Regions from separate parts of the Desulfitobacterium sp. LBE genome, predicted to be linked through region 3. Evidence: riboswitches for the same ligand, from Rfam matches in the RefSeq annotation. Region 3 holds a riboswitch; each other region holds the start of a gene.

Region 1 (7,835 bases), 470 kb from region 3:
GTTTACCGCTGTGGTGGCCACCGCTTTTGCTTATGAAGGCTGGATCATTGCCACCAGTATTAATGCGGAATTAAAAGACGCCAAAAAGAATCTTCCTCGGGCCTTAACCTTTGGCACGATGTTTGTCGCTCTAATTTATATTTTATACTACACCGGACTTGCCGGTGCCGTGGAAAACAGTGTGATCATGGAAGGGGGAGAAACCGGAGCCAAGATTGCCTTTTCTACAGTCTTCTCTAATCTTGGCGGGTCCGTACTCTTTGTCTTTGTGGTCATCTCCTGTTTGGGAACCCTTAACGGATTAATGCTGGGATGTACCCGGGGATTTTACTCCCTGGCGGCCAGAGATCTTGGTCCTCAGCCCCATATCTATAAAAATATTGATGCCAACACCAATATGCCCACCAACTCCGCCATCATGGGACTGTTATTTACGGCAGGGTGGCTGCTCTACTTCTTCGGTGCGAATTTGGTGCCTGAGTCTTGGTTTGGCCCCTTTAGCTTTGACAGCTCGGAGCTCCCCATTGTCACTCTGTACGTTATGTATATCCCCATCTTTATCATGATGATGGTAAAGGAGCAATCCTTAGGCGGCTTTAAACGGTTTATTATGCCCACCCTGGCCATCTTTGCCTGCATCTTTATGGTCATTGCCGCTGTTTATGCTCACCGCTGGGCGGTTCTCTACTATCTAATCCTTTTTATAGTGGTTATGGCCGTGGGCGGAATATTCTATTTTACTAAAAAGCCTCACTAGAGATGTTTTTTCTTCTGTAGGGCTGCCTGAAGGGCCTGGGAGCCCAAATAATTAAGCCAGGAGCTTGTCCTAGCGGAACAGCTCCTGGCTTTTAGCAATTTAAATGGTTAGGCAACTAGTAGCGGCGTGCTCCCAAATAGCGGGGGCCATAGAAGCTGTCGCTTACTCCGGAAACCTTAACCCCACTTCCGGGATTGGCAGCATGAACAAACTTGCCGTTACCGATGTAGATACCTACATGAGAGGCTCCGGAAGCATAGGTGCTGAAGAAGACCAAGTCTCCCGCTTGTAAATTATCTTTGCTCACAGATGAGCCTGAATTGAATTGGTCAAAGGATGTTCGGGGAAGGGAGATCCCGGACCCGGAATAGATGTACTTGGTAAAGCCGGAGCAATCAAAACCGCTGGTACTGGTACCTCCGAAAACATATTTTGTACCTTGAAAGCTGAGAGCCCGCTCGACAAGGGAAGAACCATTGGCACTGCCCCGGGAGGTGGCAGAGGCTACATTGACTGTTTGCTTGCTGGGACCTTTAGCAACGACTTCATCAACGGGTTTCTCGACGATCTTCTCATCGAGAACTTTTTTGGCTACCTCGACACCGTTTCTCTGCTCATAAGAATAGGTTACGATTTTGGAACCGTTACTGCCTTTGGTGACAACTTTGGTTTGGCCTGGGTTAAGTTTATAATCAGTTTTAGTGACTACGTCATAAGGAATGATCTCCTGACCGGAATATGTACCTTGGCTTACGACAGTCAGATAAGGTTCAACAGTGACAAGTTTGAGCACATCTCCCGGTTTGATCACAGTGTCTTCAGTTGCCCCGGGATTCCCCGCCAGAACTTCGGCGGTCAACATATTATTTTTGCGGGCGATCAACCACCAGGAGTCTTTTTCCTCTACAGTATACTCTTTTGTGGTAACCTGGCCTTCGATGAGCTGTTCATAAGCCAGCTCCAGGGAAGTCATTTGGCTGGGCTGAATGGAAACCTTTTCAATAGTTATGTCTTCTAAAAAGCTGACAGAAGTGATTTTGTTTTCATCACTGGATTTGGAATAGTACTCTTCGTATTGCTTAAGTAATTTGTCCGCCTCTTCTTTACTGGGTAAGTAAGCTATGGGTGTTCCATTCGCCAGAACTTTGTAGCCTTCCAGATAATAATTCAAAGAGCTGGCTAAATTTTCTTCCTTGATTTCTGAAGCTTTATAGGCGCTGTTTTTGATGCGGACATTTTCGTAGTTGATCTGGTCCCGTGTCTTGGCAACGACACCATAGGGCTCCCCTTTTTCCTGGAGGAATGTATCCACAAGGGTTTGTCCGCTTTGTGAATCTGCCACATAGCCCACTTGCTGGCCGTTGATCATCACCGCCGCCGCAGCGGTCGTCGTTAGAAAATAAAATCCCAGGCTGCCGGTCAGAACAAGGGTTACTGTTAAAGAGCCAAGAACACGAGGCGATTTCCAAGAAACGTTTTTTGCAATTTTTTGAACTTGGTCGGACGCTGAAACCTTGAATCGAGACAAGCTTTCCTTAAAATGCATGCTCAGACACCTTTCTTAGCCTACGGGGTTAGTTGACGGATTCGGGCGAAAGTGTAAGCCCTACGCACAGGAGGTGCGATTCACCCCAGAAATTTAGTCCCCCGCTCTAGGATACCCCAGATTAGGCGTTTATTATAAATGCACGTATTTTTATTCTGATTCGACATCAAGTTCTAAAGTTCCTTCATTAATACTTTATGAAATACGTGGAAATTCATTACATATTTTGGGGTGAAAGGATTCAGAAGTTAGTTATTCACCTTGGAATATGGTAAAATAGTGGCATGCTGTAAGCCAATAATGGAGCAATTGATGACTAGGGGGATAGCTTTGTTCTTTTGGAATCGAAAAAAAGCAACAAAAAAAATATCTCCTGAACCGGAAGCGGCTCAGGAGGTTTGGCAAAGGAAGAAATATAGAACCAATTATTATACTTATAACTCGGCAAAGGAAAGAGGCTCCTTGCGGAGCAAGAAACAGCGTAAACATGAAATAGGGGAATATAAGCTTGAAGTAGGGCTTGCCCATTTACCAAGATGCTTTCGCCGGCTGAGCAATCTCCTGTTAGGAACCAAGGGACGCTTCCACCAGATTGATCATGTTCTGATCTCCCCTTATGGAATTTTTCTTTTAGAAGCCAATAATTTGTCGGGACTGATCGTAGGGGAAGAAACGGAACCCAAGTGGTATCAGGCGATTACCTGGAGGGTGAAGACCTTTCCCAATCCGATCATGGAGAACCAGGTCCGGGTTCAGATGCTGCAGGAGCTGGCGGGGCTTGATCAAACTATTCCCGTGTTTTCCTATGTGACCTTTAACCGGAGTTGCAGCCTGAAAGTCTTTTCGGGTATGGTCTTTTATGATATAGATCTGCCGGCTTCAATCATGCAGCTGGCCCAGAATCAGCCCGCGGTGCTCAGTGATGAGGAGATCCTTGAGCTCGTGGAGAGGATCGAAAAAATCAATCTGACCGATCTGGGCCTTCGCAATGAGTATGCGGCCCGTCAGCGCCGGGAAAGAATGCAGTACAGACCCAAGTATGGAGATATTCGCTGCAGTATTTGTCAAAAGGCTGTCAACGAGCGCATGGCCCGATATTGTTTAAACCGGCCTGAAAAATTCGCCTGGAAAATCTATTGCGAAAAACATCAACGGGAAATGACCCGGGTGGTGAGACGGGAAGGGGGGAGAGAAGGCCATGGTCCATACCCTGAATCTACAGACTCAAAAAAGGAATCAATGGATTGATATTACTTCTTTAATAGAAGGTTTTTTGCAAAATTTCCAGTTCAAGGATGGGGTGGCGATTATTTATTGTCCTCACACTACAGCGGGAATCACGATCAATGAGAATGCTGATCCCGATGTTTGCCGTGATCTTCTGAGGCGGCTGGATGAGCTCTGCCCTTGGGATATGGCTCAGGATAGGCATGGGGAAGGAAATTCGGCAGCCCATTTGAAGGCCAGCCTTATGGGGAGCTCTCAGACCGTCATCGTTAAGGATGGCCGGCTGCTTTTAGGCCGTTGGCAAGGGGTTTATTTTTGTGAATTTGATGGCTCCCGCTCCCGGCAGTGTTTTGTGAAGTTTATAGGTTGAACGAGACCTCTTTCAGTGATAAATCTGCACTTGGGCTCAAACCTGCAGTTTAGAATTGAGCCGTATTATCAAAAAAGTGAAGGGCAAAGGCAAGTACCCGATTGAAAGCAAGTACTTGAAAGAGAATAATGAATGAACTTATAGTTGTAAAGGGTGAAGAAAAGGCTCAAAATATCAGGACCAAAGCTGTCAGAGGGACGATACTGACACTTATCGGCGGGATTAGCTGGGGGTTTTCCGGTGCCTGCGGACAATATCTTTTTTCGGTGAAGGGCATCGACCCTCATTGGGTTACCGTGGTACGGATGCTTACGGCAGGATTGCTCTTATTTTGTTTGGTTTTATTTAAATACAAGGAGCAAATGGTCGGGTTGCTCAGCAATAAAAGGGACCGCCGGACCCTCATTGTTTTTAGTATATTTGGGCTGATCGCCTGTCAATATACTTATCTGTTGGCCATATCCCACAGCAATGCGGGAACGGCAACGGTGCTGCAGTACTTGGGACCCTTACTAATTATGATTTTCGTTTGCGGAATGGACAGGCGGCTGCCCACGAAGACTGAAGGGGTGGCGATTGCTTTAGCTGTAACCGGCACCTTTTTATTGGCCACCCATGGCAATGTCAGCAACCTGGTCATATCGGCCCAAGGCCTTTTCTGGGGCCTGATGGCCGCTTTGGGATTGATGCTGTACACCATAATTCCAGGGAAAATTATTAACAAATGGGGGAGCATCGTCGTTACAGGCTGTGGTATGTTGATGGGCGGGTCGATTTTGCTTGTGGTTATCCGGCCCTGGCAGATTCCCGTCTCCCTGGATTGGCAGGTGTTTTGGGGGATGCTGGCGATCATCGTCATCGGAACGGTGGTGTCCTTTACCCTGTATTTACAGGGGGTTAGTGATATCGGGCCGGTAAAGGCCAGTATGATCGCCAGCGTAGAGCCCGTGTCGGCCGCTTTATTCTCCGCTTTTTGGTTGAATACAGCCTTTGTCTGGATCGATATGGTCGGGTTTGCCTTGATCATCACCACAGTGATTCTGTTGACAAGACAGGGGAGTTCAAGGGATTAACGCCATCGGGAACAGCAATTGCATGGCATGCTCAAGACGTCTTTCCACCCCATACCAATTGACGATATGCCACCAGTTGTTGACATAGTCGCCGCGCCGGTTTTGATAATCAAGATAATAGGCATGTTCCCAGGAGTCGATGACCAGGATGGGGATTCCGCCGGCCTGGTATAGGTTTTGATGCTTCTCGATGGTAAGGATCTCTAACCTGCACCAGGCCGGCTGCCATACGAGCAATGCCCAGCCGGAGGCTTCCACTTGGTTGGCGGCGGAAGTGAATTGTTCTTTAAAGCTATGGAAACTCCCAAAGTAATTGACCATATGGGTGAGGGTATGGGGGCCGGGGGTACCCTGGCCCATTCCTGAGGGGGCCATGGATGTCCAATAAAGGCTATGGAGAATGTGCCCTGAGCCATGAAAAGCTAATTCCCGTTCCCAGTGCTTTACCAAAGAGAAATCCTGCCGCTGCCGGGCATCGACTAAAGCCAGCTCGGCTTTGTTTAATCCTTCAACATAACTTTTGTGATGCTGGTTGTAATGTAGATTCAGGACATGAGCACTAATCACCGGCTCTAAGGCGTTATAAGCATAGGGAAGTCCTGGCAATCGATGCTGGCCGGGTGGTACGCTTAAAAACTGCATCCCAATAATTCCTCCCATCAGATAGACTGTGAGTGTCTTGAGATAGAATACGCATACCTTAAGTATTTGTGACTGGGGCAGGTTATTCTCAAAGTGAAACCTTTTGAGTTAACCTTCTCTGGGCAAAAACTTTGGAACGAAATGGATCAGAGATCTGGTGCTTTCCTGTCAAAGTGCGGTATAAATAACTAGAAACAGGGATATATAACCAGATATTGTAGGAATTTAAGCGCATAGTTCTCCTAAAATATGCCTATTCTACTAAATAGAAAAAAGTATTTGACAAGTAAAGCTAGTCCATGTAATATAGTTATTGCGCTAGCGGCCCATTGGTCAAGCGGCCTAAGACACCGCCCTTTCACGGCGGTAACACGGGTTCGAATCCCGTATGGGTCACCAAAATCCGGGCGATTAGCTCAGCTGGGAGAGCGCCTGCCTTACAAGCAGGATGTCGGCAGTTCGATCCTGTCATCGCCCACCAAAATCCGGCCCCGTGGTGTAGTGGTTAACATGCCTGCCTGTCACGCAGGAGATCGTCGGTTCAAGTCCGATCGGGGTCGCCATTTCAACTTTATAGCGCAACACATTGTGGGTAGATGGCCGAGTGGTTAAAGGCGGCAGACTGTAAATCTGTTCCGAAAGGTACGGTGGTTCGAATCCATCTCTACCCACCACTAAACATCGCGGAGTGGAGCAGTGGTAGCTCGTCGGGCTCATAACCCGAAGGTCGTCGGTTCAAATCCGGCCTCCGCAACCAAGCTTTAAATCAGCAGCAGTTGATTTAAATAGAAAATAGGGATGTCGCCAAGCGGTAAGGCACCAGACTTTGACTCTGGCATTCGTAGGTTCGAATCCTGCCATCCCTGCCATTTATGAGCCATTAGCTCAGTCGGTAGAGCACCTGACTTTTAATCAGGGTGTCCCGCGTTCGAGTCGCGGATGGCTCACCATTTTCTTTAGAGCATGTCAGGGACATGCGGGTGTAACTCAGTGGTAGAGTGTCACCTTGCCAAGGTGAAAGTCGCGAGTTCGAATCTCGTCACCCGCTCCAAACAATGCGCTCGTAGCTCAGCTGGATAGAGCGTCTGACTACGAATCAGAAGGCCAGGGGTTCGAATCCCTTCGAGCGCACCATTTAAATCAGAAGAGATCCTCGATGCCGTTATAGCTCAGTTGGTAGAGCGCATCCTTGGTAAGGATGAGGTCACCGGTTCAAATCCGGTTAACGGCTCCATAAAACAATGCGGGAGTGGCGGAACTGGCAGACGCGCACGTTTGAGGGGCGTGTGGGTAACACCGTATGGGTTCAAGTCCCATCTTCCGCACCAAAAAGCAGGGTTACGGAGAAGTACTCAAGTGGCTGAAGAGGACGGTTTGCTAAACCGTTAGAGTGGGTAACTGCTGCGAGGGTTCGAATCCCTCCTTCTCCGCCAGTAATAAATCAATATTCCTCGATAGCTCAATGGTGGAGCAACCGGCTGTTAACCGGTAGGTTGCAGGTTCGAGTCCTGCTCGGGGAGCCATGGCAGGGTAGCCAAGTGGTCTAAGGCAAGTGGTTCATACCCGCTCATTCGAGAGTTCAAATCTCTCCCCTGCTACCACACCTGCGGGTGTAGCTCAATGGTAGAGCACTAGCCTTCCAAGCTAGCTACGTGGGTTCGATTCCCATCACCCGCTCCATAGTTAAAACGAACCGTACTGATGCCAGTACGGTTTTTTGTATTAAGTCAGGGGGTATAGGTTTGGGGTAAAGCTCCTCAAGGGAACGCAATGGGCAGGGGACAGGGGATATGAGGAAAGCACTGGCCAAGACCAGAACAATACGATAGAGGGCTGGCAGACGACAGGATAATATCAAGCAATATGGAGGTGGTGTAAATGTTTAAGATAGGCGAATTTTCCAAACTGACACAAGTATCAATCCGTATGCTCCGCTATTATGATGAAACAGGTTTGCTAAAACCTGCGGAAATTGATAAATTGACAAGTTACAGACTATATTCAGCTAACCAAATTTCTCTATTGAACAAGATTTTATTTCTGCGGGATTTAGGCTTTAATGTTTCGGAGATTGGGCTTGCTCTGGATAGGTGGAATGACGGATTTATTACTAACCTGCTTGACAATAAACGTCTGGACATTGAAAACACAATTAAATCTGCCCAAGATAAGCTATCTAAAATTGAACTGGCAAAAAGAGATATTCGGCAGGAAAAGATA
Region 2 (7,835 bases), 2.5 Mb from region 3:
TCATAAGACTTTGCGGGAGGTGAAGAATTATCCATCAGAATTTGGGGAGATAAATATTGAGGAGAAAAGAGGTTAGAGCATGAGCAATGAGGTAGGTTTGAGGAGAGCAGAGTCGGGTTCTTACCATTTCCTGATTCGACGCGTCCATTCTCTCTTAGGGCTATTGCCCATCGGTATCTTCCTGACATTTCATTTGTTTTTAAATCTCTCGGCCCGTTTGGGACCGGGGCAATACGACAAAGTCATCCAGACCATGCAGAGTGTTCCGGGAATTTTTCTGATTGAGATGATCATTATCTTTGTTCCGATTATTTTTCATGCTGTTTACGGCAGCTGGGTGGTTTACACCGGTCAAAGCAATGTCCTGCGTTATCAATATCCTCGGAACTGGTTCTATATTATTCAGCGGATCTCCGGTATCTATACCGTGATTTTCGTAGCCGTTCATGTCTTTGCCCTTCGCTTTGGGGAAGCCAGTTTTGCCGGGATGCAAAACGCGGTTGCTAATCCCTGGGGGCTTATTTTTTATGTGATCGGGGTTGTTCTGGCCATTTTCCACTTCACCAACGGCCTCTGGGCTTTTGCCATAACCTGGGGAATCACCGTAGGTCCCAGGGCGCAGCAGATTTGGACTTATATATGCCTGGCGGTCTTTGTTCTCCTGACGGCTATTGGACTTTATGATCTGACCGCTTTTATGTAAAAGGAAGTTTCCTATGATCGATTCCCATAGTGAATAAAGGTGAGAGGTGAAGAGGATGAGTAAGGTAATCGTGGTAGGCGGAGGACTGGCGGGTCTGATGGCTGCCATTAAGATAGCTGAGGAAGGAACACCGGTGGATTTATTCTCCTTAGTACCGGTGAAACGCTCCCATTCCGTATGCGCTCAGGGGGGAATCAACGGAGCGGTCAACACAAAAGGTGAAGGGGATTCACCTTGGGAGCATTTCGATGATTCGGTCTATGGAGGGGACTTTCTGGCCAACCAGCCCCCTGTGAAGGCCATGTGTGATGCCGCGCCGGGCATTATTCATCTTATGGATCGCATGGGGGTTATGTTTAACCGGACACCGGAGGGGCTCTTGGACTTCCGGCGTTTCGGCGGGGCCAAGCATCACCGTACAGCTTTTGCCGGAGCCACCACAGGTCAGCAGCTCCTCTATGCCCTGGATGAGCAGGTTCGCCGTTTTGAGGTGGCCGGGTTAGTCAGGAAATACGAAGGCTGGGAGATGCTCTCTGCTGTTATTGAGGAAGGGGCCTGCAAGGGAATTGTCGCCCAAAACCTCTATAATATGGAGATCCAAAGCTTTCCCGCCGATGCTGTCATCGTGGCCGCCGGGGGATGCGGCATGATCTTCGGCAAGAGCACCAATTCCACCATTAACACAGGATCCGTGGCCTCGGCTCTCTACCAGCAGGGGGTCAAATATGCCAATGGCGAGTTTATCCAGATTCATCCTACGGCCATTCCGGGGGAGGATAAGCTGCGGCTTATGTCCGAGTCGGCCCGTGGCGAGGGCGGACGGGTCTGGACCTATAAAGAGGGTAAACCCTGGTATTTCCTGGAGGAGATGTATCCGGCCTACGGGAACCTGGTCCCTCGGGATATTGCCACCCGGGCTATCTACCATGTGGTCTTTGATTTGGGTCTGGGTGTCAACGGTGAGAACATGGTTTATCTGGATCTTTCCCATAAAGATCCTCATGAGCTTCAGATCAAATTAGGAGGAATTCTTGAGATCTATGAGAAATTCGTGGGCGATGATCCCAAGAAGGTTCCCATGCGGATTTTCCCGGCAGTTCACTATTCCATGGGCGGAATGTGGGTGGATTATGATCAAATGACCAATATTCCCGGTCTGTTTGCTGCCGGGGAATGTGAATATCAATACCATGGGGCCAATCGCTTAGGGGCCAATTCCCTGCTCTCGGCTATTTATGGCGGTATGATCGCCGGCCCTAAGTCCCTGGAGTACATCAAGAAAAATAAATCGGAAACCTCCAGCGGGGAGGAAGAAGCCTTTGTTCGTGAACGAAAGGCCCAGGAGGAGCTCTGGAACAGGATTCTCACTATGAAGGGTGAGGAAAATCCCTACCATATTTATAAGGAGTTGGGTGATGTCATGACCCAAAATGTCACCGTCATCCGCTATAATGACAAACTGGCCGGAACGGACCAGAAGATCCAGGAGCTTATGCAGCGTTGGCAGAAGATCCAGCTCATTGATGATGTCCAGTGGAGCAATCAGACGGCACTTTTTATCCGGCAGCTTTGGAATATGCTGGAGCTGGCCCGGGTCATTACCTTGGGGGCCCTTAACCGTAATGAAAGCCGGGGGGCCCATTATAAGCCCGATTATCCGGAGCGGGATGATGCGAACTGGCTGAAGACCACCATCGCCACCTACACGCCTGAGGGCCCGCAGTTCAGCTATGAAGCGGTGGATGTATCACTGATCACGCCCAGACCGCGGCGCTATGATGTAGAGAAATAGGGGGGATCGTCATGTCAGGGCAAAAAAGTGTCCGTTTAAAAATCCGTCGCCAAAATGCTCCGGACCAACCTGCTTTTTGGGAAGAGTTCGCGGTGGATTATAGTCCCAAGATGAATATTATTTCCTGCTTGATGGAGATTCAAAAGAATCCCGTCAATGTCCAAGGCAAAAAGACCAATCCCGTGGTTTGGGAATGCAACTGTCTTGAGGAGGTCTGTGGTGCCTGCACCATGAATATCAACGGTCAAGCCAGGCAGGCCTGCTCAGCCTTAGTGGATCAATTGGAGCAGCCTATTGTCCTGGAGCCTCTCCGGAAATTCCCCATCCTCCGGGATCTTATGGTGGATCGAACCATTATGTTCGAGAATTTAAAGAGGGTTCATGCCTGGATCGACATTGACGGAACCTACGATCTGGGTCCCGGACCCCGCATGGCTGAAGTAGAGCGAGTATGGGCGTATGAGCTTTCCAAGTGCATGACCTGTGGGTGCTGCATGGAATCCTGCCCCCAAGTCAATTCCCGTTCCCGGTTCATTGGACCGGCCGCCGTTTCCCAGGCCCTTCTCTTTAACACCCACCCTTCAGGAGCTATGCATAAGCATATTCGTCTATCCGCCCTCATGGGTGATGGAGGGATCACCGACTGCGGCAACGCCCAAAACTGCGTGCGGGCCTGTCCCAAGGAGATTCCTCTGACCACCAGTCTTGCCGATATGAACAGAGAGGTCAATAAATTCGCCTTGAAGCGATGGCTGAATACCTAAAAAGTCAAGATGCAAGAAAATTTTTTATTGCAATCTGACAACTTAGATGTTAACATAAAGTTGTAACAACTTATAACAAAATAAGAGTTGTCAGATTGCAAGCTGTTTGCAGTCAAGGCTGAATTTCCCAAAAAGGAAAACGGGGGAACCATATTGGGGGTGAATCATTGTTAAGGAGAGCAAACTCCTTAAAATGACGGAAAGGTATCATTCCGAACCCGGCAGCTAACCTCGTAAGCGTGTGAACCCGTTTTAGTGTTTTTATGCTAAATCAATAGCCAATGTTATGCGCTGCTTCTTCTTGGGCCTGTTCAGGCCCTTTTTCTATGCCTTTTTGCGGATTTCAGTGGAGAAAAAAAGGAGGACGTTTGAATGAAAAAGTTACCACTGCTCAAGACTCTGCTGGTGGGGGTGCTGGCCTTTAGTGTTTTTGCCTTGGGAGGCTGCGGCACCACCGAGACCAAAGGCGGAGATGGGATGAGTACATTAGAGAAGGCTAAGGAAAAAGGCTCCGTCACCGTTGGTTTTGCTAATGAGAAGCCCTATGCTTACAAAACTGCCGACGGAAAGCTCACCGGTGAAGCTGTAGAAATCGCCCGGGCCGTCTTAAAAGAGCTGGGGATCAATGACATGCAGGGGGAGCTTACGGAGTTTGCCTCTTTAATACCCGGCCTTCAGGCCAAACGTTTTGATATGGTTACCGCCGGAATGTTTATCACTCCTGAACGGGCCGAACAGGTGTCCTTCGCCAATCCCGAATACAGCATTGGGGAAGCTATTGCCGTCAAGAAGGGCAATCCTCTCGACCTGTATAGCTATGAAGATATCGCCAAGCATGGGACGGCTAAAGTCGCTGTACCCGGAGGAGCCATTGAGTATGACTACCTTGTGGCCAGCGGTGTCCCTAAAGACAGAATCGTGACTGTTCCGGATATGCCGGCGGCTTTGGCAGCTTTGCAAGCCGGGCGGGCAGACGTGATTACCGCTACCGGCCCTTCGATTCAGGCTACTTTGGATACTGCTAATGACCCCAATCTGGAGCGGGTCATGGATTTCACTCAGCCGGTGATTGACGGCGAAAGTGTCAGAGGTTATGGAGCAACTGCCTTCCGTCATGAAGACAGTGATTTCCGGGAAGCTTTCAATGCTGAATTGCAGAAGCTGAAAGAATCCGGTGAGCTGCTGAAGATCCTCGAATCCTTTGGTTTTACAGAGCAGGAGCTTCCGGGAGACACGACTGTGGAAGACATTATTAAGTAGGAAGTGAGAACCTTGGCTATTTTAGACCTCTTACCGGCCTTGTTAAAAGGGCTGGAAATAACTCTCATCATCACGCTTTTGGCCACTCTTCTCGCTTTGGTGCTGGCTTTCCTGGCTGGGTTCGGGCGCTTGTCCAAATATCCGCCGCTCCGCTTTCTGGCGGCGGTCTATGTCGAAGCCTTCCGGGGAACTTCTCTGCTTGTTCAGCTCTTCTGGATCTATTTTGCCCTGCCTATTTTAGGTATCAGCCTGCCCCCCTTGACAGCCGGTGTCTTGACCCTAGGTCTGAACTGCGGGGCCTATGGTTCCGAGGTGGTGCGCAGTGCCATCCTGGCTGTTCCCAAAGGGCAGACGGAGGCGGGGATTGCCTTGAATTTCAGCCCCTGGCAGCGCATGCGGCGCATTATCCTGCCCCAGGCTTTTGTCATGATGCTGCCGGGGTTTGGCAATCTGCAGATTGAGCTGCTGAAAAGCACCTCCCTGGTCTCCCTAATCACTTTAGCCGACTTGACTTATCAGGCATCCGTGCTCAATGCTTCCACTATGGAGACGACTTTAATTTACAGCTTGCTGCTTGTGATCTACTTCCTGATTGCCTGGCCTTTAACACGGGGGATCCGCTGGATAGAAAACAGGCTGACCGTAGGGAGGTACTAAGATGTGGAATTGGGATTTTGCCATTAAAATCTTCCCGGAGATATTTGCAGCACTGAAGATTACCGTGACCGCTACTTTTGCCGGATTCTTTCTGGCCTTGTTTTTAGGGATGTTCCTCACCATCGGCAGTCGCTCCTCCCTGAAACCTATCGCTTACGGCTCAAAAGGCTTTGTGGAGTTTATCCGCAGTACGCCTTTGCTGGTTCAGCTCTATTTTATTTTCTATGTGCTGCCCCAGGCCGGACTGTCTTTAAGCCCCCTCACTGCCGGGATCATAGGTTTAGGGATTCATTACAGCACCTATCTCTCCGAAGTCTATCGCTCAGGAATCGAAGCAGTACCCCAGGGACAGTGGGAAGCAGCGAAAGCTCTCAACTTCAGCCCCTGGCAAGTATGGTCCAAGATCATCATTCCTCAAGCGGTACCGCCGGTCATACCGGTGATGGGTAACTATTTGATCACCATGTTTAAAGAGACCCCTCTCCTTTCGGCCATTACCTTGGTGGAAATCTTGCAGACAGCTAAGATTATCGGCTCCCATTCCTTCCGTTATCTGGAAGGGTTCACTATTGTCGGATTTTTGTTCTTATTGTTGAGTTATCCCTGCTCGGTAATAATCCGCCGTTTGGAAATGAGGATGACGAAAAGCGTTCGCTAAGGAGGAATAGGATGAGTGCTCAATTGAAACTGTTAAAAAATACACCGGATGAAACGAAAAATCAGCAGACCGTGGCCGGAAAAAAAGTAAAACAACCTGTAGTGCACTACGAAAAAATCTCCAAAGCGTATGGAGACTTGCAGGTCTTAAAAGGGATTGACTTGGATATTGCGCCAGGAGAGAAAGTGGCCTTAATCGGACCCAGCGGCTCAGGAAAAACTACAATGGCCAGGCTGCTCATGACCCTGGAAGAGCCTACTTCCGGAGCCATCCAAGTGGATGGGGAGTCCTTGTGGCAGCAGAAGGTCAAGGGAAAAATGGTTAAAGCCAATGAAAAGCATCTTCATAAAATTCGCAACAAGATTGGTATGGTCTTTCAGCATTTTAACCTTTTTCCTCATATGACTATTTTGGGCAATGTGACAGCCGCTCCCATCCATGTGCTGGGGATGACCAAAGATGATGCTGAGGCCCAGGCCATTGCTATGCTGGAGAAAGTGGGACTGGGTGATAAGCTTCATGGCTATCCCGCCCAACTGTCCGGCGGGCAGAAACAACGGGTGGCTATCGCCAGGGCTCTGGTCATGCGTCCCAAAATCATGCTCTTTGATGAGCCGACCTCGGCTTTGGATCCGGAATTGGTGGGTGAAGTGCTGGAGGTTATCAAGGAAATTGCCCAGGAAGGGGAGATGGCGATGCTCCTCATCACCCACGAGATGGATTTCGCTAAGGATGTGGCGGACCGGGTAGTCTTCTTTGATGAAGGACACATTATCGAGGAAGGACCGCCCCGGGAGATCTTCCATAACCCCCAGAGCCCCCGCCTGCAAAACTTTTTAAGCCGCTTCCGGGGAAGGTAAATCACCTGGGGAAGTAAATCGATGAATCAAAAAACCAGGCCTATAAGCTCAGGCCTGGTTTTTGCATAGTTTCTTTTATACTATCTTGCGCCGGTAATCGCCGCGATGATTTTTTCCGGATCATCCAGTACGCTTACTGAAGGGCTGACCATAAAGTCTGCTACAGTAATTTTATCTCCTAAAGATTTATCCGCAACATCGACAGCCACATATTCCGGAATATCGGCACTGGGACCTGTCAGCTCCAATTCAGAAAAATAGGGCAGTACGATCAATTTTCTTTCACTGAGTGCTTCACTGCCGCCGAAGGTAATCGGAACTTTCATCTTCACAACCTGATCATCTTCCACCACTTGCATAGAGATATGAATGGTCTTTCCTGAAGTAATATCCTTTTGAATTTCTCCGACGAAGCACTGCTTGGTTTCGCCGGCAACCTGCACAGAGATTTTAGCTTTTTGAGAACGGCCCTGCAGGGCCTTGTTAAGCCTCTTCTCATCGAATTTCACACTGATGGAGTCCATACCTTTGCCGTAGATTACCCCCGGCACAAAACCTTTGCTTCGGACTTCCTTGGGTTTTTCTTTCCTTTCGACAGCCTGAATTGCAGTTTCGCTCATTTGTTTGACCCTCCATTCTTGTACTCTGCGCCGCCCGCAGAGTCGTTTGCTACGTTGTCAGAAAGTATAAACTTGCAAGTATATACTTTCTAAGCATAAGGGCAACCAAGGCCCTAATACTATTAACTCTATAGTTTTACCAGGGGGAAGTCAAAGCCCGGGAGTTCCCGCAATTTAAGGGTAAAGCAACTTACAACTCAAAAGGTAAGGAAAAGTTGTCTTTTCGTCCGAATGCTCTTTTAGCTGGAACCAACCCTGGATGATTTGAAAATTCTTTAAGGAATGCCTCTATCAAGGAATAATGCCAAGCCTCTTCTCCATAAGTTTTTTAAAGGGCGGATAACATCCGGCCCAAGGCATGGGAAGGGAGAAGAGCCATGAGGAGAATGAGAAGGGATGGGCTCAACTATCGCAGACGATGGAATAGAGGTTGGATGGTAGCGGCGCTGTTTGCGCTGGTGCTTATTGTGACAGGCAGCTTAGTATGGAAGTATAACCAAAAGGACGAAGAAATCTGGAGT
Region 3 (7,835 bases):
CCATAATGGCAAAACCCAGCTGATGATCAGCCTGATTGCGGATTTTGAAACGATAATTACCGATTCCGAGGTAGAGGCATTACTCCTAGAGTGCAATCTGATTAAAAAACATAACCCCAAATATAATATTTTATTGCGGGATGATAAAACTTATCCTTTTATAACCATTACCGATGAAGCACATCCGCGGATTCTCGTAACACGACAAGTCAAAAAAGGGGCGGGAAAATACTATGGTCCCTACCCTAATGCTACAGCGGCTAAAGAAGCGGCCCGACTGCTCAACCGCCTCTTCCCTTTTCGCAAATGCCGGCAGATCCCCAACAAACCCTGTCTCTATTACCATCTTGGGCAATGCTTAGGCCCCTGTCAGGTAGACGTCCCCAAAGAAGCCTATGACAAAATCCGTAAAGAAGCGGCCGCTTTCCTTAAAGGAGACCAGGGAGCCATTCTTAAAGCCCTGGAGAAAAAAATGAAAGAGGCCTCGGAAAATCTGGAATTCGAAAGAGCCAAAGAATACCGGGACCTGATGGAGGATCTCAAAAAAGTTGGGGAAAAGCAGAACATCACCTTAAACGACTTCGTCGATCGGGATGTGGTGGGCTATGCCTATACTCAAGATCAACTTTGTATTCAGATCTTTTATTTGCGCCAGGGCAAACTGCTCTCCCGGGATAATTTCATTTTCCCTTATTACGAGGAACCGGAAGAAGCTTTTGTCTCTTTTCTGGCTCAGTTCTACACAGAGAGTTCTGCTCTTCCTCAAGAAATCCTCCTCCCTCCCCTGGATATCAGTGTGTTAACAAAGCTCTTCCCCATGGTCGTGCCGCAAAAAGGTCAAAAGCGGGATCTGGTGCAAATGGCCATGGAAAATGCTCAAACCACTTTACACGAACAGATTTCCATCGAAATACGGAACTTGACGGAATGCACCCAAGCTTTGGCGGAAATCGGCAACGCCTTAGGCATCCCTTCCCTCCGTACCATCGAGTCCTTTGATATTTCCAATATTGCCGGTACCCATAGTGTAGCAGGAATGATTCAGTTTCTTGATGGCAAACCTAATCGTAGTCAGTATCGCAAATTCAAGATTCAACCCATGCCGAATATGGATGATACGGCCTCCATGCACCAGGTGATTGAGCGCCGTTATGCCCGACTCCAGCAAGAAAACCTGCCGCTCCCGGATCTGATCCTGGTGGATGGAGGCAAGGGACAGATCCATGCCGCCCTGGCTGCTCTCCACAGCTTAAACGCTGCGATTCCTGTTGCCGGCATGGTCAAAAACGACAAGCACCAGACTTCGGCGTTAATCGACGCTATGGACCGCATTCACTCCTTGGATCGCCGTTCCGCCGGTTTTCGCTTGCTGGAACGGATTCAAAACGAGGTCCATCGCTTCGCTATTACCTTTCATAGACAGCAAAGGGCTAAAAGCATGACCCTTTCTGAATTGGACGGCATAGCAGGGGTCGGTCCCAAGCGCAGACAACAGCTCCTTAAGTTTTTTAAATCCATAGATAGTATCCGCCAGGCCACCCTTGAGGAACTGCAGCAATCCGGCCTTCCTGCCCCGGCAGCTGCGGCGGTCTATCAACATTTCAACTCTCATAAGGAGGAAAACCATGATTCTTAATTACCGTGTTGAACTCTGCCGCCAATGCTATTATAAGCGGATGAAACAATGTGCCAAGACGGACCTCTATATCCACAACCGGACATTGGCGGAGCCCGGCGGGGAATGCAAGAGCTATCTGCCGGTGCCCTGGCTGCCTTATTGACGATTAAAGCCAAATTACCAACCGGTTGGTAATTTGCTTCCGATCCGAAAAGATGGTCATAGCCTAATTTAGCAGACGGAAACAGAGCTGGGAGAGCTAAAAAGGAGTATCACTCACTGCTTTAAAAAAGCAATGAGGCGATACTCCTTCAGTATATTCCCCATTATGTTCCTTTGTCCCTATTGACAAGCCTATGAATTAGAAAACTCTCCTGGCCCCAAGGTAACGACCAGCATAATAACTGTCCGATAAGCCGGTGATCTTAATACCGCTTCTGGCGGCATGAATAAAGTTCTCTTCTCCTATATAGATTCCCACGTGGGACGCTCCGCTATCGTAAGTGGCGAAGAAGACCAAATCACCGATCTGAAGCTCGTCTTTGCTGACTGCTGTTCCTATTCCATATTGGGCATATGAGGTTCGGGGCAAGTCAATTCCTGAACCTTTAAATACATATTGAGTAAAACCGGAGCAATCAAAGCCATTCGTAGTCGTCCCGCCAAACACATAGGGGGTACCGATCAGCTTTTGGGCATTGTCGCTGATTTCTTCGACTTTGGAACTACCGCCACGGGAGATCTCCTGAACAGGAGCAGCCGCAGCTTGTCGCAAAGCCCGCTCTTGGGAAAGCTTTTCGATGTCCATCGCTGCCATCGTTTCTTCAGGGGTAGACACGATATCTTCCTGAGCCTCTTCTGTAAATTGCTGTGATTCCCTCTGACTATCCGTATCGGCAGCTACAGATACCGAAGCGTAAGCTAAGGCCATTGCTGCTGCTTCAGGTTGCCGGATCACATCCTTTTTTTCTGCTTGAACCTCAGGGGAGAGTACCGTATCGGCAACAGTTTGAGTTTGAGCCTGCTGAGTCTGAAACAATGAAGCGTTCCTTAAGAGAATAGATTCGGAGCTTGTCACAGGTACTGCGGCACTTCCAGGCCCATAGATGCCCGGGAGGCTGCTTACCAATAAGGTGCCGGATAACACCACACTGGCCACCCATCCCCTTTTAGAGGAAGAGTCCATGAATTTTCCACCTTTCGTCGCTTACGAGGTTAGTTGACGGATTCGGGCAAAAAGGTGCAAGCCCTACGCATGACTGCGATTCACCCCAAAAGATTATCCCCCGTTCCAGACACACGGTCCGGATTCAGCCCACATTTCTTATGCATTGTAGTATTCGCGAAAAATGCCTTTAATCCTTCACACAATTAATTATAAAAGTGATATATTTTGGAAATTTATTCTATTAATATCAGACTATTCACTCATTGGCTTTCTGTGCCTAAAGAAAGTAAGATAAAAGTAAAAACACCTCTCTCACGAGAGGTGCTGCTCTTTGAACCTTAGGACACCAACGAATAAATATTGCGCCATAGGTCAAGTAGGTTTTCCCACTGAGCTCCTGCAGTTTCCTGACAGGCGGTTTCCCTTTTCCCTCAGCCCAGAATGTCACCATTTCCAGCACTTGATCGCCACTAAGAACGCACTTTAATCCTCGTTGGTTTTCGCTCTAGAAGTTTTCCTTCACGCTCCGTGACGGTCTAGCCTCTTTTGCAGAAAAGAATTTCAGGCAAACTTAAGCTCATCGGCCAATGAACTTAAAGTTCCTTCAGCCCTCCCAACTTCTCCACCTCAAGGCAGGCTACACTGCACTAAGTTCCTTCCTAATGCAGGTTCATACCCCAAGCCGTAACCAAAAGCAGCCACGAACTTAGGCCTCCACGGAAGAGGGTATCGCCCGCATGCCATTGCAGATCCCCCTCATCCTTAACTCCCAGCAGCAACCCTCGACTGGGCGTCGAAAGCCACCACCAGGAACTTCATCGGTATGCCCTTAGCGGATTCTTAGGCCCGCCTTCGACAGTCATTTTACGCACTAGAATAGCGCACCCTAGTTCAAAGAAGATTACATCGCTTATTGTACACCGAAACGAACAATTTTTAAAACGACCTTTGCCTATTCATATTCTCGATTGCCTTTGATAATGAATGAAAAAAAGCAACAAATTCAAAAAAGAGAGCTTTGCGCTCTCTTTTTGGCTTATTAAAACAATACCGGCAAAATCAATGGTGTTTATCAAACTGATTTGGCTTCAGATGCGGGTTTTCCGTCAGAAAAGATTTTTCGCAGCATCACTTCGATACTTCCGGGCAAATCCCGTGCCGCTTGTTGAATCTGAACAGACCGCCAGTGGATTTCCTCCAATAAAACCTGAGTTCGCGGTGCGGAAATATAGGCTTGAGGCTGTTCCGGAGCAAACAAGCCTTTAGCTGCCATAAGTAAAATGAAGATGATTAAAATACGTCCCAACCAGCGCAATGGATATACTTCCTTTCCTCAAAAAAGATATATCCATAGTTTAACCAGCTTAGCCTTTTTTAAGCCTCATTTTCTCCAACTCAGACCAAAAATTCTCAGAATACAAAAAGAGCGGTTCAAAAAGCGCCCGTGCGGTTTGGGTGTGGATATGCTCATGGTAGTGACGAATCCTTTCACGGTAAAAGGATTCACAGGAATCCGGCCCAAAAAAAGGTTTTCCTTCTTTCCCCAACCAGACAAAAAGCCTGGCAATCCCCATAGGACCTACAAAATCCAATTTATCGGCATCATAAAGAATCTTTGCTTCCAACGTTTCCGGTTCATAGCCTTCCCGTGAGTGGGAAAGGACAGCTGCTTTAACAGCTTCAATAGTGTCTTCCGGGTATCCGCATTTATGCAGGATGCCACCGGCCAAGGCCGCACCGCTCTCAGCATGGGTTTTCGATAGGGTTCCGGAGCGGCCAATATCATGAAGAATAGCTGCCAGCTCCACAATCAATAGATCGGCACCCTCCTGTATCCCAATCTGCTTGCCCCATGCTCTGACCCGGAGAGCATGTTCCAGATCATGAGCCTGATCTTTACGGCCATAAATTCCCTGCACAGCGTTAATTACCTGGCTTAGAGGGTCTTGATTCGTTTCCGGCAAGGCAATCCCTCCGATCGGAATTTGCGAACAAAATCTTTTCAAAATGATCGATACTGCTTTGGGAAAGGTTTTTACCATAGCGTACCGTAAGCATATTGGCCGGATGGGAACATATCTCCTCATCATCCGTCTCCCTTATGTGCAAACCTGCGCTTGACATAAGACGATCCATCACTTCACGGTACTCCCAAACCCGCAGCCCCGTCCTTTCCAAGTCCCAGTGCCAATAATACTCTGTAGCTATGACGACATGATTCTCCATAGCTGGATCAGAAAAAGCGACTTGCAGCAGTTTTTTCCCCACCCCAAGTCCCCGGACTTTTGGGGAAACCTCGATGGCCCCTAATTCCAAAAGCTCCGGAGGGCCTTTAGCCCACCGCTCAAAACAATCCGGGGGATGAAAGGTCACATAGCCCATAATATCATTCTCGATTCGGGCAATAATGATGCGGCCATCAGGAATTTCACTGATTTCAATCAAGGCTTCTTTTTGGCGCTTCGGAGGGCGGAATGCCCTCAAATCATCGTCAAAACTCAATTGACTTAAGCTCTCTGCCGTAACCGGCCCTTCAACAATAAGCTCCCCCTTGTGGGTCGGAAAGGTCTGTTTCACCCTGTATCCTCCTTACGCAACCTTGGTATGGTTGGTTATGGATTAAGATTATACCGCTTAAGCTTATTGTACAGTGTTGCTAAGGAAATGTTAAGAGCTCTTGCCGCTCTTTTCTTGCCTTCCAGTGTAAATCCATAGCGCTCCAAAGCACTTCGTAAAAGGATTTCCTCCATTCGCTCCAAAGGCATTACCCCGTGGCTGAAGCCATCTTCTTTGGATATTCCCAAATTGTCGCTAAGATGACGCTGGGAGATATGGGATTCGTTGGACAGGTGCATGGCTCTGTTGATAATTTGCTTTAGTTCATCCACATTCCCCGGCCACCGATAAGCTAAAAGAATTTCTTCTGCTTGTGGAGTCAGCCCCTGGATAGACTTTCTTAATTTCAAATTAAATACTCCGATATAATGCCGGACTAGGGGAAGGATATCTTCTTTTCTTTGCCGTAGGGGGGGAACAGCAATCTCCCATTGACTGGCATAATCATAGAGATCGGGATCAAAGGCCTTTTCCATTCTCATTAAATGAATATTTTGGGATGAACTCAGAAATGCTCTGATTTTTCTCTTTTCTATTTTTTCAAGAGCTTTATAGAGCTGATTCTGTTTGCCAAGGCTGAGGGTTGCCACTTCACGAAAATAGATACTGCCTCCCTCATAACGGTCCAGTTGCTTGCACTCAAAACCGGGAGCAAGTAGTTCGTGAATCATGTCCTCGTCCTTAATGCAATCCACCACAAGCAAGGGCTGCCGGGAGTGTTTACTCTCTTTATGCAGAAAGCCGGCTAAAAGTAGTTTACCCGTGCTGACCTCACCCTGAAACATAACCGGGGCATTTTCTTTAGCAGCTTTTCGACATCCCTCAACGGCCTGTCGCAGCCCTTTGCTCTCTCCGATGATATCCTGACTCAAGGAACGAACGAGAAACATCGGCATATCTATCCCCCCTACAATCACCCAAGACTTATCTGATGCTAATACAATGTATTGTTTCTATTGTATACTATAACAGAATAGAACAAAAGCTATTTTTCACTCTTTTACAATGTTTTTAAACAACAAAAAGGTCCTCATGACTGTTGTCATCAGGACCTGAATATTGAATTGTTTTAAAAGGCTCTTCTTAACTATGCTGCCAACTGGCGAGGTAGCTTTTTTGTTCCTCAGACAATTGATCGATGCTTAAACCTAAGGTTTTTAATTTTAACTCGGCCACTCGCATATCCATTTCCGTGGGGACGGAGTAAACTTTAGGCTCCAGGGGGGTTTTTACTGTAGCAAGATAATGCAAGGCCAAGGCTTGCAAAGCAAAGGTCATGTCCATAACTTCGGCGGGATGACCGTCTCCTGCCGCCAAATTGACTAAGCGTCCTTCTGCCAGGAGGTAGATCTTCCGCCCATCCTGAAGCAGATATTCTTCAATATTGCGGCGAACCTCACGACAACTTTGGGCCATGGCCGCCAACTGGACTTTATTGACCTCCACATCGAAGTGACCGGCATTGGCGAGGATTGCTCCATCCTTCATGACTTGGAAGTGCTCACCTGAGATAACATTCTTATTTCCCGTTACTGTGACGAAGAAATCGCCTAAGGGAGCGGCAGCCAACATGGGCATCACTTCGAAGCCATCCATCCAAGCTTCATTGGCTTTAATCGGATTGACTTCACAGATAATCACCCGGGCACCTAAGCCTTTGGCCCGTAAAGCCACACCTTTACCACACCAGCCATAGCCCACTACGCAAACCGTCTTGCCGGCCACCACCAGATTCGTGGTGCGCATGATCCCATCCCAGACCGATTGGCCTGTGCCATAGCGATTGTCAAAAAGGTATTTCATCTCGGCATCATTGACCGCCATCATGGGGAAGGCCAATTCACCGTTTTTCTCCATGGCGCGCAGTCTGAGGATGCCTGTCGTGGTCTCTTCAGCACCTCCCAGGACCTTAGGCAACAGCTCCCGGCGCTCCTTGTGCAGGGTGGATACCAAATCTCCCCCATCATCAATAATATAATCCGGCTCAAAATCCAAAGCCTTGTGCAGATGCTGATGGTACTCTTCATCGGTAGCACCATACCAGGCATGGGCATGGACACCGCCGGCTACCAAAGCAGCCACCACATCATCCTGGGTGGATAAAGGGTTGCTGGCCGCCACAGTAACTTCAGCTCCGCCCGCTTGAACCACTTTCGCCAGATAAGCTGTCTTGGCTTCTAAATGCAGGCAAATGGTCACTTTCTTGCCTTGAAAAGGCTGGGTTTTCTCAAACTCTTCTCTTAAGGTGTTGAGAACCGGCATATGGGCCTGCACCCAATCGATTTTTAATTGTCCTTGCGGTGCCAATCCGATGTCCCGAATCGTTGATTCCATATTATCCTGGCTAAGCCAGGTCACCCCCTCTTTCAATTTTAATTTTACCTTTTCTTTTTTCTGCTTTTACTTTTGCTTTTCCTGTATAACTTCAGCCAA
Region 4 (7,835 bases), 1.8 Mb from region 3:
GATTAAAGCAATCGATATGGATCGGGCCGCCGCTTTTTATTCTGAGGTACTTGGCTTTGAACTCATCGAGCGGATTAAACCCGGGGATGTAGAGCTTATTTTCTTGAAATGCGGGGAAACTGTCATTGAGCTGATTGAAGTTAATGACCAAAGGAAATTCGGGGATGGCGTGGTCAATCATCTGGCACTGGGAGTAAAAGATATCTTTCAGGCGGTAGCCTGGTTGAAGGATCACCATGTAGAATGTATTGATGAAGAACCTCGTGAGATGGAAGGAGGACGCTATAATTTTTTCTTTAGAGGTCCCTCAGGTGAGAAACTGGAACTATTTCAGGGATAATCAGCAGCTCAGCCGAGGAAATGGGAGGCAATACCAAGTTGAGTTACGGTAGGCAAGAAAAATCAAACTTTAATTGGCAAAATGGGGATAAGCGTTATTACACTTTAAATCAACATTTGCGCCATTTTTTTGGTGACAAAGTGTTCAAGGTATCCCTTGATGCAGGATTTACTTGTCCTAATCGGGATGGCCGGGTTGGACAGGGAGGGTGTATTTATTGCAGCGCGAGAGGTTCCGGAGACTTTGCCGGTCAGGCAGAAAAATCTATTCATGAACAATTCTGTGAAATTAAGGAAGTCATGAACCGGAAATGGTCCAGTGCCAGATATCTGGCTTATTTTCAGGCTTATACCAATACCTATGCCCCACTGAAGCGCTTGCAGGAAGTCTATGAGCAAGCTTTGGCGGAGGAGGGTGTGGTGGGGCTGTCCATTGCCACCCGTCCGGATTGTTTGCCGGCTGAGGTGCTGGATTATTTGGAAGAGCTCAATCAACGAACGTATCTCTGGGTGGAGCTGGGCCTGCAAAGCATTCATGATCGGACTATGGAATGGGTGGGGAGAGGACATACTTTTGAGGATTTTCTTCAGGGTTTGGATAAGCTCCGCCGCAGAAACATACGGGTCTGTACCCATATGATTTATGGGCTGCCGGGGGAAACCCTGGAGGATATGTTCGGCTCAGCACAAACGTTAGCCAAACTCGATGTGCAGGGAGTTAAGCTGCATCTTTTGCATGTGCTGAAGGGGACACCTCTGGCTGATATCTACGAGCAGAGTCCTTTTCCCTTACTCTCTCAGGATGAGTATATCCATTTGATTTGCGATACACTGGAAATCCTGCCTGCGCAGACGGTTATTCACCGCTTGACTGGGGATGCCCCCCGCAAGGATTTGCTAGCCCCTCTTTGGAGCCTGAAAAAATGGGAAATTCTTAATGCCATTGACCGTGAACTGGAGAGAAGGGGAACCTGGCAAGGGAAAAAGGCGCAAAATAAAGCGGCTGACACCACCCATTCAATTTAAGGAAAGGGGGCCAGCCGTAAATCGCTTGGCAAGATAAATTTTTGACTTTGGATAAGGTTATTAGCCTTCTTCGAATGATTTGGCTTGACTCTGTAGATTTTGATTGTATTGATTGGCCGGATTGGCCCCACTCTTATTCCCTTGAGAAGGAGTTCTGAGGGCAGGCGCTAAAGAGAGATAGCGCTTTAGGCTGTCGGTATGGGTCTGGAGGATGGCCTGATAGACTGGGTCAGGGGTTAGTTTTTGTGAATTCATACCGATTCCTCCTTATATAGATAGTTAATGATTAGGATAATGCACAACCTTACCTTCCCAGGTTCTGATGACTGCTTCTTCATCGTTTAGGGAAATAAGGTACTGTGGTAAGATGGGGGTTTTGCCACCGCCTCCCGGGGCATTAATAATATAGGTCGGAATGGCCAAACCAGAGGTGTAGCCGCGCAAGTTTTCCATAATCCTTAACCCGTCCTGAATGCGGGGAATAAAGTGGCTCGTGCCTTTAACATTTTTGGCATGGAAAATATAGTAGGGGCGAACGCGAATTTTAAGAAGTTCTTGGTTAAGGCGTTTCATAATCTCTGGTTGGTCATTGATTCCTTTGAGAAGAACTGCTTGGTTGCCTAAGATGACTCCCGCTTTGATTAAGCGATCAGCAGCTTTCTTGGTCTCCTCGGTCACCTCTTGGGGATGATTGAATTGAGTATTGATATAAAGGGGTGGATATTTTTCAAGAATGGCGCAGAGCTCATCGGTAATGCGCATGGGCAGAGTGACAGGAACCCGGGTGCCAATACGTTTGATCTCCACATGCTTAATTTCATGCAATTCTCCCAATAACCAGTCCAGCATTTGATCGCTGAGAAGGAGAGCATCGCCACCGGTGACCAGCACATCCCGAATCTCTGGATTGGAGCGTATATAATCCAGGGCGGCCTCCAGGTTAGCACGGGTTTCATGGAGGTCAATTTCCCCGATATTCCGTCGGCGTTGGCAGTGCCTGCAATACATAGCACACAAATTGGTTACATTAATAATGAGGCGATCCGGGTAACGACGTGTGATGCAAGGCGCAGGGGATGTATACTCTTCTCCCATGGGATCTGCTTCTCCGGAATCGTCGAGGATCTCTTCCACAGAGGGGAGACTTTGCAGACGGATGGGATCCTGAGGATCATCTTTATCGATCAGGCTTAAATAATAGGGTGAAACAGCCCAACGGTAAGCCTTGCCCACCTCGTTGATTTCATGTCTTTGCTTGGGGGTCAGGGGAAGCAGGGTGCTCAAGTTTTCAGCATCCTGAATACGGTTTTTAAGCTGCCACTTCCAATCCTGCCAATGCTCCAGGTCAGCATCTAACTGATCCAGTATAAAGTCTCGGTTTTCATTAAATTCTTCGCTTAAGGCAAGGCCGCAGGGAATCGTTTCTTTGCGTTTGTTGTAGGATTGAACTTTTTGTTTTAATTCCAAAGCTCTTGCTTGTGAAGCCTGTCTTGGGTTAGGGGGTAGAAATTCTATTGCCATAGTGATTGCCCTCCTCTATTTGCAGATATAAAATAAGTCTTTAGAATCAAAAAAGAACCTCGCGGTTCCCAAGAAAAAGCATATTACATAATCAGGTGTTTACGCCTCATGTGCTTCAATGCTTACGAGGTTAGCTGACGGGTTCGAGCTGAAACATGCTCTACGTTTAAAACGATTCACCCCTAAATTGGTTCCCCCGTTTTCCCCTTGGGAAATTAAGCCCATATTAAGTTGCATAACTAACAACTTAATAGTATCATATGGGTTGGTAGCAGTCAATTGTATATTTTGTACATATGTTTATTTTGTATATGGGTTATCTTAGTAAGCATTTAAGTGTAAGAATTTGTAGTTCACTTAGTAGCAGAATTAAAGGTTAATGATAAGATGAATCAAGGAGAGGAATCCGATGGAATATAATGCACGTTATCAGGAAATTGCGATAGATATTGCTCATTCTATCGTTATGGGAGAATACCGGGAAGGGGAAAAAATTCATGGACGCTCTACTTTAGCGGGTCGTTATAATGTATCTCCGGAGACCATCCGGCGTTCCATTGCTATCCTCCAAACGATGGGTGTAGTCATGGTAAGCCAAGGGGTGGGGATTACGGTAGTCTCCAAAAGCATGGCCGAAAAATTTATGAGAGGTTTTGACCAGAAAGCAGAAATTCAGGTCTATTTTGATGAGCTGAAAAAGCTGATGGAACAAAGACGTGAGCTCGATCAGAAGATCGATGCCCATCTCACGAAAATCGTGAACTATACGGATCGTTTGGCCAGCCGTTGGATGGATGTGGCCGAAATTGAAGTTGCCAAAGGCTCCAGCGCCAAGGGAAAAACCTTAAGCGATTTAAAATTAAGGGAGAAAACAGGTTTAACGGTGGTGGCTGTGGTCAGAGGGGGAATCGAGCAATTTTCTCCGGGAGCGGAGTTTATCCTGGACGACGGAGATATCCTACTGGCGGTAGGCTCTGAACAAGGGAAAGAAAAACTTCAGGAAATCCTTCGCTAGAATACAGGAAGTGGATAGCCATCTGTCGAAACTCTCTATGAATTATAGAGGACATGAGGGATGATGGATGATCTTTGAAAGCATAGTCATACTCGGTGTGGAATTAATGCTGGTCTTAGTAACAGGCCAGATGAATCTGTTAATTTTATTTTTAATAGGCAATACATTTTTTCTTTTATATCACTTAAATCTGGAATATAAAAAAACTGCCCGGCAGGCTACAGAGCGAAACGCGGAGCTTAGCTTCAAAATAGCCAACCAGACTCTTCCTTACCTGCGCCGGGGGCTTAATGAACAAAACGCAGAGTACATCGCTAAAATCATTCAAGAGATTGGCCAAGTGGCGGCTGTTTCAATCACAGATTGTGAAAAGCAGCTGGCCTACTTGGGCGTGGGCTGCGATCAGCATCATCCGGGAGATAAAATTCTTACCCGGGCGACACGGGATGTGATCCAATCCGGAGTTTATAAGATAGTACGAACTCAAAAAGAATTGAATTGTCCCAGACAGAACACCTGTGATTGTCCTCTGGCGGCGGCTGTTATCGTACCTCTGAAGTGTCAGGGTGAAGTAGTGGGAACCATGAAATTGTATGAAACCAAGGTTGGACAGCTCTCATCGGATCTGATTCGCTTAGCTATTGGGATGGCTGATCTACTGGGGATTCAAATTGAACTAGCAGAACTTGATCACCAGGCGAAACTGGCTGCGGAAGCACAACTGAATGCCTTGCAAGCTCAAATCAATCCCCATTTCTTTTTCAATGTTCTCAATACTATTATTGCCACCAGCCGCACCAGCCCCAATCGTTCACGACGATTGTTGATTCATCTTGCGGAATTTTTCCGCAAGGCGCTCAAATCCCATGGAAGTTTGATTACTTTGCGGGAGGAAATGAGCTTTGTTAAGACTTACTTAATTCTCGAAAAAGCTCGCTTTGGGCGTAAGCTTCATTTTAAAAGTGAGATTCCCGAAGAGCTCATGGATGCCTTGGTTCCGCGCTTAAGCGTTCAGCCCCTCGTGGAAAACGCCGTCAAGCATGGGATTACGGAGAAAATCGGCAATGGAGTCGTCTCTGTGAAAGTGGAGCAAAAAGGCCAGGAGCTGTATATTACTGTGGCTGATGATGGAGTCGGCATACAGCCGGAACGTCTCCAGGAAGTGTTAAAACCCGGTGTTGGTTCAGGTAATGGAGTGGGTATGGCTAATGTTCATGAACGCTTAATTGGCCACTATGGCAAAGAGTATGGTTTACAGATTAAGAGTCAACCCAATATCAGCACGACTGTAACCATGCATTTGCCCTTAACCACTATGGAAGATGAGGATATGTTGGAAAAGTTGTAGGGATTTTTAGGGAGGCATATTATGATCCCAGGAGTGGATATTGTAGAAATTCAGCGCTTTGCTAAAGCTTGTGAGCGAACACCAAAGCTTCGGGAGCGTTTGTTTACCGAACGTGAAATTGAGAAGTTGCAGCATAAGGCAGTATCCAGCTGGGCGGCGCGTTTTGCAGGTAAAGAAGCGGTCCTTAAAGCTTTAGGGACAGGACTAAGAGGCCTTTCCTGGCATGATATTGAGATCCTCAGCAATGATTTGGGGGAACCTGCTGTATTCCTTACGGAAAAGGCTGAGATAGTGCTGCATAGACGGGGGGGAACCCAGATCCGCATAAGCCTTTCCCACGAGAAAGAGTACGCTGTAGGAATGGCCATACTTTTTTAGCACTGTCAGAAAGTATAAGCTTGCGCTATATACTTTCTAAGCATAAGTGCAACCAGCGACTTCGCCTCATTTACGAGCATGCGTTTAAAGCACGGCGAAGCAACAAGTTATCATGAACGAGGCACCCCTTTCGTAAATCGTAGGTTGTTTTGGTACAAACTAGTATGGCCGAACCAAAACAGAGCTACATACGAAAGGGGAGCCATACTATGAAGGATGCCACAAAATACGTAGGATTAGACGTTTCAAAAGAAAAGATTGCTGTCGCTCTTGCTGACGAAGGTCGTGGAGCACCGCGTTATTGGGGAGTTGTTCTTAATACACCTGAAGCCGTAAGAACACTTTTTAAGAAACTAGGCGACTCCTCACAACTCAAGGTGTGCTATGAGGCTGGTCCAACGGGTTATTGGCTGTATCGTTTGCTGGTAAGTATGGACATTGAATGTGTTGTTGTGGCCCCGTCACTCATTCCAAAACGACCCGGGGAACGGGTCAAGACGGACCGTCGTGATGCCTTGCGTTTAGCCCAGCTTTTGCGTGCCGGAGAGTTGACCTCTGTTTATGTTCCAACTGAAGAGGATGAAGCGCTTCGTGACTTAGTCCGGGCTCGGGAAGATGCTAAAGAGGATCAACTCAGAGCAAGGCATCGCCTCACCAAGTTTCTTATGCGCAATAACATCACTTCTCCAGAGAACGTCAGAAATTGGTCTGCAGCGCATCGTAAGTGGCTTAATCGTTTAGAATGGAGTAATGCAGCCCTTCGTGTGGTCTTTCAGGAATACCTCCACCATCTCAACGAGATAGAGCAACGTTTACAACGGATAGAACAGGAAATGCATCATCAAGCCCTGTATAGCCCTAAAGCCCCTATCATTCAAGGATTACAATCACTACGGGGAGTAGCAGAGATTACAGCGATAGGGTTAGTGGCTGAAGTGTGTTCCTTTACTAGATTTGAAGGTGCTCGATCCATGATGAGCTATACCGGGCTGGTTCCCAGCGAATATTCCAGTGGAGAAAGACGGAGACAGGGGGCGATCACCAAGGCAGGAAATACCCATGTTCGCCGATTGCTGGTCGAGGCTGCTTGGAGTTACCGATATCAACCGGCACTCAAAGGGAATCTTCTCAAAAGACAGGAAGGACTCCCCCCTCAGGTTCAAGCTATGGCATGGAAGGCTCAACATCGTTTGCATGGTAAATACTCTAAACTTATGGCCAAGGGCAAACCTCCCGGCAAAGTCGTCTCAGCAGTGGCCCGTGAATTAGCAGGCTTTGTTTGGGCCATTGCCAATGAACTGGAGAAAGAGACCGTGTCTTAAGATTCAACGATAACGAATAAAGAACACCCAGTTGAAGGTAGGGCCCGAAGGCAAACGTGAAAATCCGTAAAGGAGAACCCACGATTCGCACATGTGCTAAGATGTCATTGACGTTTGAATGCACGACACAAGTTCGTGGCTTAGCTCCCCCGACGGAGAGATTTAATGTGGATAGCCAAACCCACGAATATCAGACTGCTCACCGTCGATGTTTTGTTTGCCTTCGTGCCGTGTCTTTAAAAGGAGAGTGTAATAGGTTGGGGCTTTGCCCCAAGAGTTTAACGCTTTAGATTCTCCTACAACGTTTCAAATTCAAGAGGGAACCGGGGGTAATCCAGTTCCCCGTTGTAGCAGAACCCAATCATGGCGCTCGGGTTGCTCTCCAGCATTGCCCTATCCTCCATGATTGGAAAGAGCCATAGTTAGTCTTTCCAAGATAAAACCAAAAGATTTTAAAGAGGCACACTTGACAGCCTCGTTCATATCAGTGCGAAAGCAGTGCTTTCGGGGTTTTCTATAAAGATAGGTGGGGGTGGAGCTATGAGAGTGGTCAGTGCCCAACAAATGCGCGAACTGGAAGAACGGGCAATTCGGGATTTTGGTATACCCAGTTTATTGCTCATGGAAAATGCAGCCTTGGCAGTGATTCAAGAAGTCCGTCAAATGCTTGAAGACCGGCATATTCAACTGTCGGCGGGAAGAGCTACGGTCTTTGTGGGTAAAGGCAATAATGGCGGGGATGGCTTAGCTGTTGCCCGGCACCTCTTGATCTTAGGAATGGATATAACCGTCTATTCTTTCGCCAGGGCTGAAGAATTCAAAGGTGATGCAGCCCTCAATTATCGACTGTACCAAAATACCGGGGGTAAGCTCTTCACTATCGAGG

Evidence for each region. Region 3 has a riboswitch for cyclic di-AMP ahead of DESLBE_RS01485 (C40 family peptidase). Riboswitches for the same ligand answer to the same signal wherever they lie in the genome.
Region 1: another riboswitch for cyclic di-AMP. It lies ahead of DESLBE_RS03905 (NlpC/P60 family protein); the one in region 3 lies ahead of DESLBE_RS01485 (C40 family peptidase).
Region 2: another riboswitch for cyclic di-AMP. It lies ahead of ehuB (ectoine/hydroxyectoine ABC transporter substrate-binding protein EhuB); the one in region 3 lies ahead of DESLBE_RS01485 (C40 family peptidase).
Region 4: another riboswitch for cyclic di-AMP. It lies ahead of eam (glutamate 2,3-aminomutase); the one in region 3 lies ahead of DESLBE_RS01485 (C40 family peptidase).

What each region holds. Positions count from the first base shown of each region.
Region 1 is NZ_VLKD01000001.1:781,994-789,828, reverse strand. It holds gene DESLBE_RS03910 (APC family permease) at 1-757, shown strand, start outside; gene DESLBE_RS03905 (NlpC/P60 family protein) at 873-2,303, opposite strand; cyclic di-AMP (ydaO/yuaA leader) riboswitch at 2,306-2,441, opposite strand; gene DESLBE_RS03900 (nuclease-related domain-containing protein) at 2,634-3,551, shown strand; gene DESLBE_RS03895 (secondary thiamine-phosphate synthase enzyme YjbQ) at 3,502-3,900, shown strand; gene DESLBE_RS03890 (DMT family transporter) at 4,029-4,973, shown strand; gene DESLBE_RS03885 (superoxide dismutase) at 4,962-5,615, opposite strand; tRNA gene DESLBE_RS03880 (tRNA-Glu) at 5,939-6,014, shown strand; tRNA gene DESLBE_RS03875 (tRNA-Val) at 6,021-6,096, shown strand; tRNA gene DESLBE_RS03870 (tRNA-Asp) at 6,103-6,178, shown strand; tRNA gene DESLBE_RS03865 (tRNA-Tyr) at 6,206-6,289, shown strand; tRNA gene DESLBE_RS03860 (tRNA-Met) at 6,298-6,372, shown strand; tRNA gene DESLBE_RS03855 (tRNA-Gln) at 6,410-6,484, shown strand; tRNA gene DESLBE_RS03850 (tRNA-Lys) at 6,490-6,565, shown strand; tRNA gene DESLBE_RS03845 (tRNA-Gly) at 6,592-6,666, shown strand; tRNA gene DESLBE_RS03840 (tRNA-Arg) at 6,673-6,749, shown strand; tRNA gene DESLBE_RS03835 (tRNA-Thr) at 6,774-6,849, shown strand; tRNA gene DESLBE_RS03830 (tRNA-Leu) at 6,859-6,943, shown strand; tRNA gene DESLBE_RS03825 (tRNA-Ser) at 6,958-7,048, shown strand; tRNA gene DESLBE_RS03820 (tRNA-Asn) at 7,064-7,138, shown strand; tRNA gene DESLBE_RS03815 (tRNA-Ile) at 7,140-7,216, shown strand; tRNA gene DESLBE_RS03810 (tRNA-Gly) at 7,222-7,295, shown strand; gene DESLBE_RS03805 (MerR family transcriptional regulator) at 7,494-7,835, shown strand, end outside.
Region 2 is NZ_VLKD01000001.1:2,772,126-2,779,960, reverse strand. It holds gene DESLBE_RS13240 (succinate dehydrogenase cytochrome b558 subunit) at 80-703, shown strand; gene sdhA (succinate dehydrogenase flavoprotein subunit) at 759-2,495, shown strand; gene sdhB (succinate dehydrogenase iron-sulfur subunit) at 2,507-3,259, shown strand; cyclic di-AMP (ydaO/yuaA leader) riboswitch at 3,366-3,514, shown strand; gene ehuB (ectoine/hydroxyectoine ABC transporter substrate-binding protein EhuB) at 3,632-4,519, shown strand; gene ehuC (ectoine/hydroxyectoine ABC transporter permease subunit EhuC) at 4,523-5,176, shown strand; gene ehuD (ectoine/hydroxyectoine ABC transporter permease subunit EhuD) at 5,178-5,834, shown strand; gene ehuA (ectoine/hydroxyectoine ABC transporter ATP-binding protein EhuA) at 5,846-6,694, shown strand; gene DESLBE_RS13205 (50S ribosomal protein L25) at 6,775-7,314, opposite strand; gene DESLBE_RS13200 (N-acetylmuramoyl-L-alanine amidase) at 7,692-7,835, shown strand, end outside.
Region 3 is NZ_VLKD01000001.1:310,454-318,288, reverse strand. It holds gene uvrC (excinuclease ABC subunit UvrC) at 1-1,636, shown strand, start outside; gene DESLBE_RS26435 (hypothetical protein) at 1,626-1,781, shown strand; gene DESLBE_RS01485 (C40 family peptidase) at 1,980-2,804, opposite strand; cyclic di-AMP (ydaO/yuaA leader) riboswitch at 2,808-2,944, opposite strand; gene DESLBE_RS01480 (hypothetical protein) at 3,859-4,101, opposite strand; gene DESLBE_RS01475 (HD domain-containing protein) at 4,151-4,750, opposite strand; gene DESLBE_RS01470 (GNAT family N-acetyltransferase) at 4,710-5,363, opposite strand; gene DESLBE_RS01465 (sigma 54-interacting transcriptional regulator) at 5,399-6,298, opposite strand; gene DESLBE_RS01460 (adenosylhomocysteinase) at 6,486-7,736, opposite strand; gene DESLBE_RS01455 (Mrp/NBP35 family ATP-binding protein) at 7,803-7,835, opposite strand, start outside.
Region 4 is NZ_VLKD01000001.1:2,131,124-2,138,958, reverse strand. It holds gene DESLBE_RS10160 (VOC family protein) at 1-340, shown strand, start outside; gene DESLBE_RS10155 (TIGR01212 family radical SAM protein) at 361-1,365, shown strand; gene DESLBE_RS10150 (hypothetical protein) at 1,426-1,620, opposite strand; gene eam (glutamate 2,3-aminomutase) at 1,645-2,886, opposite strand; cyclic di-AMP (ydaO/yuaA leader) riboswitch at 2,991-3,118, opposite strand; gene DESLBE_RS10140 (TrkA C-terminal domain-containing protein) at 3,296-3,901, shown strand; gene DESLBE_RS10135 (histidine kinase) at 3,969-5,249, shown strand; gene DESLBE_RS10130 (holo-ACP synthase) at 5,271-5,627, shown strand; gene DESLBE_RS10125 (IS110 family transposase) at 5,837-6,949, shown strand; gene DESLBE_RS10120 (NAD(P)H-hydrate dehydratase) at 7,490-7,835, shown strand, end outside.